4 regions of the Neobacillus sp. DFD-2R genome follow, and region 3 is predicted to be linked to each of the others. Evidence: riboswitches for the same ligand, from Rfam matches in the RefSeq annotation. Region 3 holds a riboswitch; each other region holds the start of a gene.
The links. Region 3 has a riboswitch for cobalamin ahead of AC3ANV_RS17080 ((2Fe-2S) ferredoxin domain-containing protein). Riboswitches for the same ligand answer to the same signal wherever they lie in the genome.

Region 1 (3,561 bases), 260 kb from region 3:
TCCATATTTGAGTAAAAGTGTGATGGGCGTCTTACTGTTAACCGTTAAGTCAGCTAAAAATGAAGGGCTCGGTTCATTGTTTCAACGTACGGCATCTCCAAGAGTATTATGGGTCTATTCAGTGTACATCGTTGGTTTTCTAATTCTATTAAATAAAGCTATGTTACTAGGGGGAACATTGATTATCGTTGCTGCCGGTTGTTTGCTTTTTTGCCGTCGTAAAGCCGTGAAATGGTTTGGCGGAATAACCGGAGACGTCTTAGGAGCTACAGTAGAAGGGACTGAGTTAATTCTATGGATGACCGTGTGGTTATTGCATTATTTCGCCATGGCTTAACAGTAGAAAATAAACGAAAAGCATATTTAGGGTGGAATGATTCTCCCCTATGTCCTGAAACAAAAGAGCTTTTCATAACTAGGAGGTACGAATGCTATTTTTCAAGTGATTTACAAAGATGTATTTCTACAGTCCAACTCCTATTCCCAAATACTAACCCATTCCTTTTAGAAGAATTAAGAGAATTGCATTTCGGTAAATGGGAAGGAAAAACATATGACGAGCTAAAAAATGATCTTCTATATCAACGCTGGTTATCAGATCCTTTTCATATTTGCCCTCCAAAGGGAGAAGCTTTTCACCAATTCACAAAAAGAGTACAAGCCGGATGGCAAAGAGTAATTCAGGAAATTCTTTCTCATAGTCTTCAGCGTTGTGCGGTAATGACACATGGCGGGGTAATCAGATATTTATTATCGGAATTTGCACCGGAACAGAAAGATTTTTGGAGCTGGCCGACCCCTCAGGATCAAGGGATTGAACTTATATTTGATAAAGAAGCGTTAAGGAGGGGTAAACGGTGCACTTTATTATTGGAGGTGCCTTTAACGGGAAAAGAGCATGGGTAAAGAACACATACACGGGGACAAAGGATTACTGTTGGCTATCAGCTTATGATAACTGTCCCCTCCCAACTAATTTTAAAAAAATGGACCAAAAATTGATCATCCTTGAAGGAGTAGAATTATGGTTGAAAGGTTTAACGGAGGAATTTAATTCGGACAAATGCCGCGGTATCTGGAATAACTGCCTGGATAATTGGCTTAGTTGGGAAAAAGAAAAAGTAATGAGAAATGTAGTGGTAATTGGAACGGATATTACAAAAGGGATTGTTCCAATGGATAAAGCTAATAGATTGTGGCGGGATGTTACCGGATGGGCCTATCAGGATAGTGCTGCAAAAGCAGAAAAAGTAGACCTAATATGGTATGGAATCAATCAAACGATTAAGGACATTCTACCTACTGATTGAAAAAGTATATACAAAATTTCCTGTTTATATAATAATAGTAATATCATAAAAAAATAGATTGCAAATAGGTGCTGGAGTCTTTATAGAAGACTCTTAGCTTAATAGGGAAGTTTGGTACAAGCCAACGCGGTCCCGCCACTGTAAATGGGAGCAACCTATAAAATGTCACTGTCTAATCGATGGGAAGACATAGGGAGCCATGATCATGAGCCAGGAAACCTGCCTGTTCTTTGCACACCAAACCTACGCGGATAGGAGAGTGTTAAGCAACCGGAGCGTTTTCGTACGTTCGAATCTTAACCTACATAACACCTCCTCCTTATAGGAGGATTTTTTTATGCAAATTTTTCAGAGAAAAAAGGGGAGAACAAACATGATAGTCAAAAGCAAAAAATTGTGGATGGCACTGATTCTCGTTTTTACTTTAATGGCGAGCGGTTTCCAACCATCTGCATTTGCTGCCGTACAAAGTAAGCAAGGAACGATTTCTGTTATCAGGGATGAAAATAATCCATTGATGTCGGAAAAGTCTGTACAATATGGAGATAAAGATACAGCATTTGATGTCTTAGTTAATGCTGCAGGTGATAAGAATGTAGAGTATACCACCGGTACTTACGGTAAAATGATAACTTCGATAGAAGGCGTTAAGGCAGAAGGTACTCATTACTGGGCATTCTACATTAACGGGGTCGCTGCACAGGTAGGTGCCGATTCATATATTGTACAGGACGGAGACAAATTAAGCTTCCGCTATATCGATTGGACCAAACCGCCACAAAATACCGTTTCGCTCAAGGTAGTGGATGGCGCAAAAAAGACAACGAACGATTTATCAGGAGTTGAAATCATTGGGCAGCCAACAGCGCTTCAGTTTTTACAAGTAGGCCTTGGTCCGGACAAGGTTGGCTTGACTGACACCCAATACGGCAAAATGATTACCTCGATTAATGGCATTACAGCGGAAGGAACAAATTATTGGGCCTTTTATGTAAATGGGAAAATGGCTTCAGTAGGAGCTGGCAGCTATCAGCTCCAGCCTGGAGACCAAATTAGTTTTCAACTTGAATCCTGGCAAACTTCACCCGGTACCACTGACAATGGAACTATATCACCATCAAATTCAACTGTTTCAAAAGCTGCCCTCCAAAAGGCGGTAGATTCTGCCAGTCAATATGTCCTTAAGAACCAGGTAAGCGAATGGGAGGCTGTTGCTTTAAAACAAGCCGGTAAATCAATCCCTTCAAGCTATCTTGAAAATGTGAAAAATCTGGTGAAAGAAAAACAAGGTAAATTTTCAAGAATTACCGATACGGAAAGATATGTTCTGGGTATTTTAGCTGCCGGAGGAGATCCAACAAATATTAGCGGCTATAATCTTGTTGAATCCATCTATAATGGTAATGTGACCAAGCAAGGATTAAATGGTGTAGCTTATGCTCTGATTGCTTTAGATAGTGCAAATTTTAACATCCCTGATTCCGCCGCTTGGACAAAGGAAAAGCTTGTTTCTGAATTGGCAGGGAAACAAAATCCTGATGGCGGCTGGGCTTGGGATGAAAGCTCAAAAAGTGACATTGATACGACCGCAATGATCTTAACAGCACTTGCCCCATATAAAAACCAAACAGGAGTAAAGGAAAAGGTCGATACAGCTGTTCAATATGTATCCACACAATACCAAAACGCTAAAATCGATAACAGTTCCACTGCGGCGCAAGCGGTCATTGCCTTATCTTCTTTAGGCATTGATGCCAATGGTTCTCCTTTTGCCAAGGATAATAGCAGCTTAGTACAATATTTGCTATCCTTCCAAAATGCTGACGGAGGCTTTGACTGGCAGGGAGGAGATGTAAGTGATGTCTTTTCAACTGCTCAGGGTATTCAAGGTTTAGCGGCCTACCAGCTGTTTTCAAATGGAAAAGGCTCACTCTATCACTTGCCTTTAGCTGCCCAGGCACCTGAAAAAGAAACACCAACAACAATTGAAAAGCCTGTAACCCAATCTCCTGTAACGGAGAGTAATCCTGAAAGTGCCAAGGGTCATCCGCTGCCGAATACGGCAAGCAATTCGTATAACCTGTTTATTTTAGGACTTTTCCTCATGATGATTGGTTATTTATTTTATCTGAGAGAAAAGAAAAGGAACGCCTAAATCAAATCCATTCCCTCTTGTTCATGTGGCAAGAGGGAATTGGTTTTAAGACAACATGGGAGGGAAAAGCCATGCAACGATTTTTAAAAGTAACTG
Region 2 (3,561 bases), 1.7 Mb from region 3:
GCGGACATACAGGTTAAAACTGATCGACTGGTCAATATGGCGCTGCCGTGCCGCGTTTTGCCGAATGCTCCATTGCTGGTCCAGTTCATGGCGCGACCGTCGGTAATATGGGTACGTCACATGATCCAAATCAGGAGCAGTTACCTTAAACTTAAAGTTTTTCTTTTCCTCTGCATATTCCACCGAATAAATTGGATCAATTCCATCTGTTGAACCGCCAATCTTAGCCGTCGATGAGTTTGGGGCTATCGCCATTAGCCAACCGTTACGCATTCCGTGGTTCCCTACCTCTTCTTTCAAACTGATCCAACGGTTAGAAAGGTATTTTTTCCGCTCAAAATACACACCTGTTTCCCATTCCGACCCTTTGAAATGGAGATAAGAACCTTTTTCCTTAGCCAGTTCCATTGAAGCTCTGATGGTGTGATACGCAATTTCTTCATAAAGCTCATCTGCAAAGCTTACCGCTTCCTCAGACTCCCAGTGAATTTTTTGAAGCGCAAGAAGATGGTGCCAGCCATACGTTCCAAGTCCGATGGCCCGAAATTTTTTATTTGTTATTTGGGCCTGTCCCACAGAAATCGTATTTAAATCAATCACATTATCGAGCATTCTTACCTGAATCCGAATCACGCGTTCTAACACATTAGCAGGCACTGCTTTTGCCAGATTAATTGAAGAAAGATTACAAACGACGAAATTACCCGGTTTACGAACGATGACGATGTTTCCGTCGGCATCTTCATACTCCTTGATGATCGTCGTCGCCGACATATTTTGGGCAATTTCTGTACATAAATTACTGCAATAAACGGCCGTTCGACCTTCCGCTAACAAATGCTTATTCGGATTTTGCCGGTTTACTTCGTCCCGATAGAACATATAAGGCGTCCCTGTTTCTAACTGTGCCACCATGATTCGTGCCATAATATCCATCGCCCTGTAGGTCTTTCGCGGCAGAAGCGGGTTACGGACTGCTTCTTCGTATTTTTCTGTAAAATATAACTGTCCTTTTTCATCGTAAAAATCCTCTAAGCCAAGCGGATTGCCTTGGTCATCTTTCCAGCCCATGATCTGTTTTACCTGATGGGGGCAAAACGTGTGCCACTCGCCAATACTTCTTCCGTCAGCATCGACTTCCTGAAGCTTTTTCATAAAAAGATCGGGAATTGCGACACCTGTGAAAATATCGTGTGCTTTGCGGCGCTCGTCCCCATTATTGGTTTTTAAATCGAGGAAGCCGTTCATGATATCCTTGTGAAAAATATCGAGGTATACTGCGACGGCTCCTTGCCGCTGTCCAAGCTGGTCGACACTGACGGCTGTATCATTAATTAACCGTATCCAAGGGACAACTCCCGAAGAATTTCCTTTAAATTTTTTAATATCAGACCCAAGGGCGCGGACTTTTCCAAAATAAATGCCAATCCCCCCGCCATCCTTACTTAATCTGGCAATATCCCAATTATTTAAATATATGCCATCAAGTGAATCATCAACGGTATCAATAAAGCAGGACGATAACTGGCCAAAGCTTTTTCCTGCATTTGATAATGTTGGAGTGGCGACCGTCATATAAAGATTACTTAATGCCCAATAAGCTTCTTTTACAAGCTTGACGCGTTTTGACGGCTGTTCATTTTGCATCATTGTCATCGCTATGATCATAAATCGTTCTTGAGGAAGCTCATATAAATTCCCGTCATGGTCCTTTGCTAGATACCTATCGGCGAGTAAGAATAACCCGATGTAATTAAATAAGTAATCCCGCTCTTGGTTGATTTCTTTCCCAAGCAGGGTAATTTCTTCAGTGGTGTAGGAATCTTGTAGATTGGTTGAGTAGATCCCTTTTGCTGTTAAGGATTGAATCAGTTCATTGAAATCACCATAGTTTAAGGACCGGGAATAGCCTCTGTTTCCGGCAGCCTCGGTATATAACTCATTGAGATACAAACGGGCAGCGACAAACGTCCAGTCAGGCTGATCCATGGCAATTTGGTTTAATGCATACAATAATGCCTGTTGGTTAGGATCACTATCTGAATTCAGGGCTCTTATTTTTCGTATCAGCTCATCCGCATCGAGTTTAAATTGTTCCGTAGATTGATAGATAGCTTCTAAGACATCATATAGTTCTGATTGAATTTGGGTTTTCATGCAAAAATTCCTCCCTTTTTTAACAAAAAAAAAAAATCCGCCCAATAGAACTTGAGCGGATAAAACGATAACAGTATAAGGTATGGGAAAACCCATCAATTCCTTAATTGCCATCGTTCATCTTCCCAATCCCCGAAGAAGTGAAACATCTCAAGTTATGACAGGTCTCCTGACTTATGCATCATCCTACTCTGAGCCCTTCCCGTATAAGTACCTATTCTCATAAGCTTCCTTATATAGTGGTCTTGCTCATTTCGTCTGCATTTACAGTTGCGGGGGCAGTTCCGGGTTCTCACCGGATTCCCTTTTAAGCCTAATGGCATCCTAACTCAAGGCAAACACAATATATAGTTGTATTCTATTTGATTAAAAACAATATCTAGTACTATTAAATAGTAAAGTAACCATTATATTTTTTCAAGTATTTTTACCCCTAAAAAAACTGACTCGTTATACCGAATCAGTTTTTGACCGTCTTACCTATTATCATCTTAATCATTCCCTCAACCAAAGACGGGACTTCCTCAAAGGCACTTTTAATATGAAGGCGTTCGGTTCGCTTGTGGGCATCCTTGCCAAATGGCCCGACATTTAAAACAGGTGCCTTCAATTTTTTCATCGCATCGAACGGAATACTATAGCTTTCACCCCAAACAGGAGTATTCGCTTTGAATACCGTCCAGCCTTCTCCATCCTCTTGGTAATTCACATAGCTTAAGTCACAGATTCCATTGAAATAATGAATTTGTTGTATCGGCAAGCCAAATTCATGAAGGCCCTGCTGTTTTAAATAATCCACACATTGTGAAACAAGTTTATCATCAGATGAATTGACCGGCGGATAATATGGCGGTGCAAAAAGCAAGACGATTGATGGGGCAAGCTCTTGGCATTGAATCATGAGAGCATCGGCAAGCCGTAACGATTTTTCACGGTCATCCCATTCGTTGTTTGCCTGAATTGCTCTTTTGGTCCCTTCGATAAATTCTTTGCCCAACTTTTTTCTTGCGTACGCTAATAACTCATCATATTGCACTACTTTTACTTCGCCAACCGGTTTCACGGACTGCTCGTCACAGACCTTCTTATATTCCAGATTGCATTTCCGAACGGCATCTGCAGCGTTTTTTTCAAAAATCTCCATAATTTCCGCTGCGCTCCTCTTCATTAAAAACACATTATAAAGAGCAGCAGAACGGTATGGTGTTTGTGCAGAGTATCCTACTTTTAAATCTTTTTGCTGAAGGGTTACCGGGAGCGGGGTTGTCTCCCCTAACACCGTTTCTTGGAAACTTGAATTCCACTCCATTCTCCGGGTCAAAAAAGAAGCGATATAAGGTGCTGAGATTCCACTAAGCGGCTCGCCAACATGTGTTTCTTTCCCGTAAAAAAGGGCTGATGGCA
Region 3 (3,561 bases):
TTAGTTGTAATGCTTCCTCTGCCAGTTCTCTCGGAGATTCCTTTTCTGCTGCTCCTGATGCGTTCACTGGTGCCGCAACTGCATTATTCTTCATTGGCTTTAATTCGTATGTTTGCTCCAACGCCCATGGTTCAGCTTCCTTTTGTAAACGCTGATGCGGTTTTAATGGCTGTAAATCCTGATTTAATGTATACTTCCGTTGATAGCCGCGCGGTGTAATCATCAAGTCATCATAGAAAAATGTCGAAGAGTTTCCAATTAAAACGGTCGTTAACATCCCAATTTCATGATCAAGCATGTCTTGTAAATTGGTTATGACTACATTTTGGCTATCACGGTACGCACTTTTCACTAATCCTACAGGAGTTTCGGGCGACCGATATTTTAACAGTATTTTTTGCGCTTCCAGAATTTGTCTTGTTCTTCTCCCGCTTTTTGGATTGTATAGAGCAATAACAAAATCAGCCTGAGCTGCTGCTTCAATTCTTTTCTCGATTAATTTCCACGGTGTTAAATGGTCACTTAAACTAATCGTACATGCATCATGCATGACCGGCGCTCCCAATAATGCTGCACAGGAGTTGATCGCGGAAATTCCCGGTATAACCTCGACTTCCACCCCTGAATCTTTTTTCCACCCTTTTTCAATTAAAACCTCGTAAACGAGGCCTGCCATTCCGTACACACCGGCATCACCGCTTGAAATCACTGCTACCTTCTTACCCAGTTCGGCCTGCTTCACAGCCTCTTGGGCCCGGCTCACTTCTTCTGTCATTCCCGTGCTGATAATTTGCTTCCCAGTGATTAATCCCTCAACCAAATCAACATATGTTTTATACCCAATGATCAGGTCGCTTTCCTGTATTGCTTCTCTAGCTCTTTCGGTAATATGTTTGTATCCTCCCGGACCAAAACCGATAACCAACAGTTTACCTTTTATCATTTTGCTGCTCCTTTCCAAAACCCAATTACAAAGAAACCTATTAATCTAGCTAACCATACATACGAAAAAGCCCGATGTTAAACACTCCTTGTTACAGTCTTTGAAACCCCTTCAATACATTCAGTTTTCTCCGGCGGGATAAAGCCTTCATGATCATATTTGTAAATGACATGATCTTGTAGAAAAGACCCGCCTTTTAGATGTTGTCGAACAATATTACATCCCACATCAGGGGTAACGTTCTTGTACCAGGTTCCATCCGGATAAACAATGGCGACAGGAGCATCCTTACATCTTCCATTACATCGGGTTCTTGTTGTATGTATGACTGAATCTAAATCCAGATTAGCGATCTCATTTCGAATTGCCTGCGTCGCCTCTTCCCCTCCTTTTCTCATACAGCTGCTTCCGTTACAAATTAACACATGGTGTTTCGTCCCTTTTAAATTCCAAGTAGTCATAAAAACACTCTCCCATTCTGTTTATGCAAAAAAAACACCCCTACAAAATAGGGGTGCAGTGTAAATACACACAATAATGCTATGATTGCATGCTTTAGCACTTCTACCTATAGTCCCGTAGGTTAAATGAAGTATTTAGGTCAAGGCAGGTCTCCTGACTAAGGTTCATCGTTTCATTGCGTCTTCCCGAAAAAATTCAGTGACATTTGCAATGAAACTCCCCAATACAGTGGCGGGTACCGTGACGGATTCTAACCGTCTTCCCTTTTAAGCGCAATTTTTTAATGCGCACCTTTTCCTAAACGATATTAAATTATAATGACAAGCTTTATTTCCTTAACCATGTTATATTCTAAAAAAATCATTTAGAATCTTAAAAATCTTTTTAATGCATATCCATTGAATGACACATTTTAATCTAAAATAAAAATCCGTTCAACGAGAGTTGAACGGATAAAACGTTAGCGTAATGAAAAGTAAAAGAAGCCCTACTTTTTGCCGCAAACGTTCCATCTTCTCAACCCCCGAAGAAATCGAAACTTTAAAAATTAAGACAGGTCTCCTGACTTGTGCATCTTCCTACTTTAGACCCTTCCCGTATTCGTACATCGTTTAAAGATATACAGATACAGTGGTTTGCCTATTTCGTCCACACTTACAGTTGCGGGGGCAGTTCCGGTCTTTCACCGGATTCCCTATTAAGCCCATGGGCATCTTAACAATTTTGTTAACAAAAACCGATTAAATTTTTAATACACCTTTTAATTTAAATACTAATCTAACAATAATAATTTATCAAGAATTTTTTGAGGCCCTTTTATGACAGCTAGCTTCAAATGCCTATAAATTTATGATTTTAAAAAATCTAAATATTCAGTTATAATTATTTATAAGTTCGTATGTATAAAAAAACGAGGTGGTAAGGAATATGAACAAGAAAAATAACATAGTTAAATTAAAAACCTATAAAAAATTTAAAAAAAGAAAAAACAAACGTGGGTTTGGCTTACTATCCGTCTATTTATCTATTGCTTCGGTCTTGTATGCTTATTTATATTTTAATGTTACATCACATACCACCTTAGATATTAAAACATTTTCTGAAACTCACGCTTTTCTGTATAAGTAATGATGGTGAATAAAAAAAGAAAAGGAGAGATTCGACTCTTCTTTTCTTTTGGCTCTGTTAAACTTGCCTGTTGATTTCCGCTCCAGGCACTCGCTTTCCGCGGGCGGTCGGGAGCCTCCTCGGTGCTTTGCGCCTGCGGGGTCTCCCTTGACCTGCTTTTCCCGCAGGAGTCTCGCGCCTTCCGCTCCAATCAACATAGTGAGCTAAATCAACAATGAGCTTTAACATAGACTTTCTTTTAAAAATGAGACCATCATTCAGTCTATTTTTTCTTATTCTTTTGGTTAGCAGTTTTCGAATTATTGTTTTTGTTATTCTTCGAGGCTGCAGTGTTTTGCTTTTTGTTGTTGTTTGATTTTTTTGCCATATTCATCACCCTCTTGTTAATAGAATGTATTGCACTTGTATCTTAATATAGCTTATTCACAATAGGTTAAAATTCACAAAATAAGACGTCAAAAAGGCGGTACTAAACCGCCTTTTTTTGTATGGTGAGAAGGTCTTGTAAAAAAGGTTAAATTGAGAAATACCCGCTACTTGGGATAATATCTTTATTTATGTAATAACCCGTTAAATAATCTTATATCTTAAAATAATTGAACAGAAAATCAAGAAACTCCAATTACTGGAAGCTTCAAATAGTATAAACCGATAATTATCTTAATCCATTATACAGGGGTAACACCACAAAGTGATTGTGGTAACCGGAGAGGAGAAAATCATGTCCATTTATAGATTTCCACAGTTATCAACAGAACAAATGCTGTCGACGATTCGAAATGGACTTGGATTATCGCAGATTCCAAAAAAAATTATCATTGTCGGAGCAGGTATGTCGGGATTAGTTGCCGCATCACTGCTGAAGGACGCAGGACACGAAGTGACCATTTTGGAAGCAACCCAAAGAGTAGGAGGCCGCATTTATACATTAAGAGCCCCCTTTATGGACGATCTGTACCTTGATGTTGGTGCCATGCGTATTCCTAATAATCATTACTTAGCATTAGAATACATTAAAAAATTCCATT
Region 4 (3,561 bases), 270 kb from region 3:
GGGGATGTCTTCGGTTCATACCGTTGTGATTGCGGACCGCAATTGCATGCAGCTTTGGCTCAGATCAATCAAGAGGGCAATGGCGTCCTATTATACATGCGCCAGGAAGGCCGCGGAATAGGACTCTTAAACAAATTGAAAGCCTATAAGCTCCAAGAAGAAGGATATGATACAGTTGAGGCAAATGAAAAGCTTGGTTTTGGAGCAGATTTAAGAGAATATGGAATTGGGGCACAAATATTAAAAGATTTGGGCATTAAACAAATGAAGTTATTAACGAATAACCCTCGAAAAATTAAAGGACTTAAAGGTTATGATCTGGAAGTCGTCGAAAGGGTACCGCTTCAAATGGAAATGCGAACCGAAAACGAAAATTACTTGCGAACAAAGCATGACAAGCTGGGGCATCTTTTACATTATTAATATTTTTATTCAACGAACAATGATATAAATTATACATTATACATTATACATTATGGAGGATTTATCATGGGACATATTTTTGAAGGTAATTTAGTTGGTTCAGGGCTAAAAATTGGAATTGTTGTCGGACGATTTAATGAGTTTATAACAAGTAAATTATTAGGCGGAGCACAGGATGCTCTTAAAAGACATGGAGTTAGTGAGGGTGATGTTGATATAGCCTGGGTTCCCGGTGCGTTTGAAATCTCTTTAGTTGCCCAAAAAATGGCTAACAGTAAAAAATATGATGCAGTTATTACACTGGGTACCGTTATCCGCGGTTCTACGCCACATTTTGATTATGTGTGTAATGAAGCAGCAAAGGGAGTTTCTGCAACTGCTTTGAATAGTGGAATTCCTGTTATTTTCGGAGTGTTAACAACTGATTCTATTGAACAGGCGATCGAACGGGCCGGAACAAAAGCGGGAAATAAAGGCTGGGATGCAGCAACTGCGGCAATAGAAATGGCTAATTTATGCAGAACATTAGAGTTATAATAAAAACATATACAAACTCTTTTGTAATCCTATATAATGAATCTAACATAAATAAATATTGAAGAATTAGGTGCTAAAATCTTTCTAAGATTTTAAGCTTAAAAGGGAAGTTGGTGAAAAGCCAACGCGGTCCCGCCACTGTAAATGGGAGCAACCTATAAAATGTCACTGTCAATTTGATGGGAAGACATAGGAAGTGATGATCATGAGCCAGGAAACCTGCCTATTTCACGCGCGCCAAAAAAACCTACGAGGATAGGGAGGTGTGGAGGGCTAGACTCTTTTTACTTTATTTAGTAACAGTTTCTAATTCATACCAACATCTCCATGATACCGTGGAGATGTTTTTTGTCGTTGCGAGGATTATTTATTTTGTTATTACTCATCACTAACAGTCAGAAAACAGGGGGAAGAAAGATGAAGAAATTGTATCCGCTATTGTTAGTACTATTGTTAACAATAAGCGCTTTAGCAGGTTGTGCAGAAAAGAAAGATCAAGGTAACGGGAATAATGCGAATGTTGAAAAGAAAACAGAACAAACGGCGTTTCCAATTACCATTAAAGATGCATTAGGGAATAAGGTTGTTATCGGGAAAAAACCCGAAAAGATAGTGTCACTGCTTCCAAGTAATACCGAAATTGCTTTTGCTTTAGGTCTTGGAAAAGAAATAGTCGGGGTATCAGATTTTGATAATTATCCGAAAGAAGCTGCAAACAAAGAAAAAATTGGCGGGCAGGACATGAATGTTGAAAAGATCATCTCTTTAAAACCAAATTTAGTGCTGGCACATGCTTCATCAGCCCATAATTCGACGGAAGGGATCAAGCAGTTAAAAGATGCCGGAGTAACCGTTCTTATTGTTAATGATGCTAAAAATTTTGACCAGGTGTATGATTCGATTGAAATGGTTGGAAAAGCTACCGGTGAAACAAAGAAAGCGGAAGAAATCGTCAAAGGTATGAAGGACAAATTAGCAGATATAAAAGCAAAGGCAGCAAAAATAAAAAACAGGAAAAAGGTGTTTGTTGAAGTATCGCCGGCACCGGAAATTTATACACCTGGAAAAAATACCTTTATGGATGAAATGATTTCTTCTATTAACGCTGTAAATATTGCAAACGATCAAGAGGGTTGGGTTAAGATTGATCAAGAAGCAATGATAAAACGAAATCCGGATGTTATCGTTACTACATATGGTTACTATGTGAAAAACCCGGCTGAGCAAGTGTTAAGCAGAAAAGGCTGGGAAAATGTTATCGCTGTAAAAAATAAGCAAGTTATCGATATAAATTCAGATCGTGTAACTCGCTCAGGTCCTAGGATTGTTGAAGGAGTAGAAGATCTTGCGAAGGCTGTTTATCCGGAAGTTTTTAAATAATAAGTATTTTGCCTATATTCTAGCAGGAATATTTCTTGTCCTTTCTCTTTTATTAGGTATTTCCATTGGTACAGTTTCTGTTCCAATGCTTACAATCATTCAATTAATAGGTGCTAAACTAGCTGGTATAACAAGCGGGTCTACCGATCCCATGTATTCGAGTATTGTGATGGACATCCGCTTACCTCGAGTAATTTTATCAGGTCTTGTAGGGGCGGCTCTTGCTATTGCAGGGGCGGCCTTTCAAGGTCTATTACGAAATCCGTTAGCAGATCCATACACTTTAGGGGTATCATCAGGAGCATCAATCGGTGCGGTGATTACACTATTTTTTCACTTATCTCTCCCTATTATTGGGTCCTTCACATTACCATCACTGAGTATCCTATTTTCATTTATTACCATCTTTTTAGTGCTTTCCTTTGCTCGAAAAATGGAGCGGTCGATGAGAGTGGAAACGATTATTTTAACAGGAATTATTTTTAGTTCCTTTTTGGGAGCACTCATTTCTCTTATGATTGCCTTGACAGGCGATGAATTAAGACAGCTTATTGGCTGGCTCTTAGGTAGTGTCTCATTGAGAGGCTGGGAATACATAAAAATTATCTTGCCATTTTTTATTATTGGAGCTGCTATTCTTATTTTTAATGCGAAAGAATTAAACGCCATGTCATTTGGGGAAGAGAGAGCACACCATTTAGGGGTGAACGTTCAAAGAAGAAAATTAATCATCTTAACTGCCGGTTCTATTTTAACAGGTGCTGCAGTTGCCGTTTCCGGCACGATAGGTTTTGTCGGACTGGTGATTCCGCATTTATCGAGATTATTATGGGGACCTGATCATAAACATCTTCTCCCTTTATCGATGTTAACCGGAAGCGGATTTTTAATTCTAGCTGATCTTGTTTCTAGAACAATTATTTCACCGACCGAATTACCGATCGGTGTCATTACCGCTTTAATTGGTGCACCTGTGTTTGCAATAATCCTGCTGCAAAGAAAAAGGATGGAAAGAAGTGGTTAACGAATGCTTAGCGTTCAAAAAGTTTCAGGTGGTTATTCAGGTGAATCCGTTCTGACAGACATTTCCTTTGAAGTTGAACGAGGGGAATTATTCGGCATTTTGGGACCGAATGGAAGCGGAAAGACAACCCTTTTAAAAATGCTAAGCGGAATCCTGACCATTCAACAAGGGGAAATTTTGATTAGTGGAAAAAGGCT

Region 1: another riboswitch for cobalamin. It lies ahead of AC3ANV_RS18315 (DUF4430 domain-containing protein); the one in region 3 lies ahead of AC3ANV_RS17080 ((2Fe-2S) ferredoxin domain-containing protein).
Region 2: another riboswitch for cobalamin. It lies ahead of AC3ANV_RS25435 (ribonucleoside-diphosphate reductase subunit alpha); the one in region 3 lies ahead of AC3ANV_RS17080 ((2Fe-2S) ferredoxin domain-containing protein).
Region 4: another riboswitch for cobalamin. It lies ahead of AC3ANV_RS18360 (ABC transporter substrate-binding protein); the one in region 3 lies ahead of AC3ANV_RS17080 ((2Fe-2S) ferredoxin domain-containing protein).

Annotation. Positions count from the first base shown of each region.
Region 1 covers NZ_CM173228.1:3,661,767-3,665,327, reverse strand. Annotated here, with positions in the region: gene cobS (adenosylcobinamide-GDP ribazoletransferase) at 1-337, shown strand, start outside; gene AC3ANV_RS18325 (histidine phosphatase family protein) at 295-906, shown strand; gene AC3ANV_RS18320 (bifunctional adenosylcobinamide kinase/adenosylcobinamide-phosphate guanylyltransferase) at 858-1,310, shown strand; cobalamin riboswitch at 1,360-1,551, shown strand; gene AC3ANV_RS18315 (DUF4430 domain-containing protein) at 1,648-3,465, shown strand; gene AC3ANV_RS18310 (DUF4430 domain-containing protein) at 3,537-3,561, shown strand, end outside.
Region 2 covers NZ_CM173228.1:5,068,832-5,072,392, forward strand. Annotated here, with positions in the region: gene AC3ANV_RS25435 (ribonucleoside-diphosphate reductase subunit alpha) at 1-2,157, opposite strand, end outside; cobalamin riboswitch at 2,300-2,499, opposite strand; gene AC3ANV_RS25440 (M20/M25/M40 family metallo-hydrolase) at 2,618-3,561, opposite strand, start outside.
Region 3 covers NZ_CM173228.1:3,398,501-3,402,061, forward strand. Annotated here, with positions in the region: gene cobJ (precorrin-3B C(17)-methyltransferase) at 1-940, opposite strand, end outside; gene AC3ANV_RS17080 ((2Fe-2S) ferredoxin domain-containing protein) at 1,021-1,404, opposite strand; cobalamin riboswitch at 1,532-1,715, opposite strand; cobalamin riboswitch at 1,940-2,137, opposite strand; gene AC3ANV_RS17085 (hypothetical protein) at 2,333-2,533, shown strand; gene AC3ANV_RS17090 (flavin monoamine oxidase family protein) at 3,255-3,561, shown strand, end outside.
Region 4 covers NZ_CM173228.1:3,669,645-3,673,205, reverse strand. Annotated here, with positions in the region: gene AC3ANV_RS18370 (bifunctional 3,4-dihydroxy-2-butanone-4-phosphate synthase/GTP cyclohydrolase II) at 1-423, shown strand, start outside; gene ribH (6,7-dimethyl-8-ribityllumazine synthase) at 490-960, shown strand; cobalamin riboswitch at 1,012-1,201, shown strand; gene AC3ANV_RS18360 (ABC transporter substrate-binding protein) at 1,378-2,340, shown strand; gene AC3ANV_RS18355 (FecCD family ABC transporter permease) at 2,306-3,364, shown strand; gene AC3ANV_RS18350 (heme ABC transporter ATP-binding protein) at 3,368-3,561, shown strand, end outside.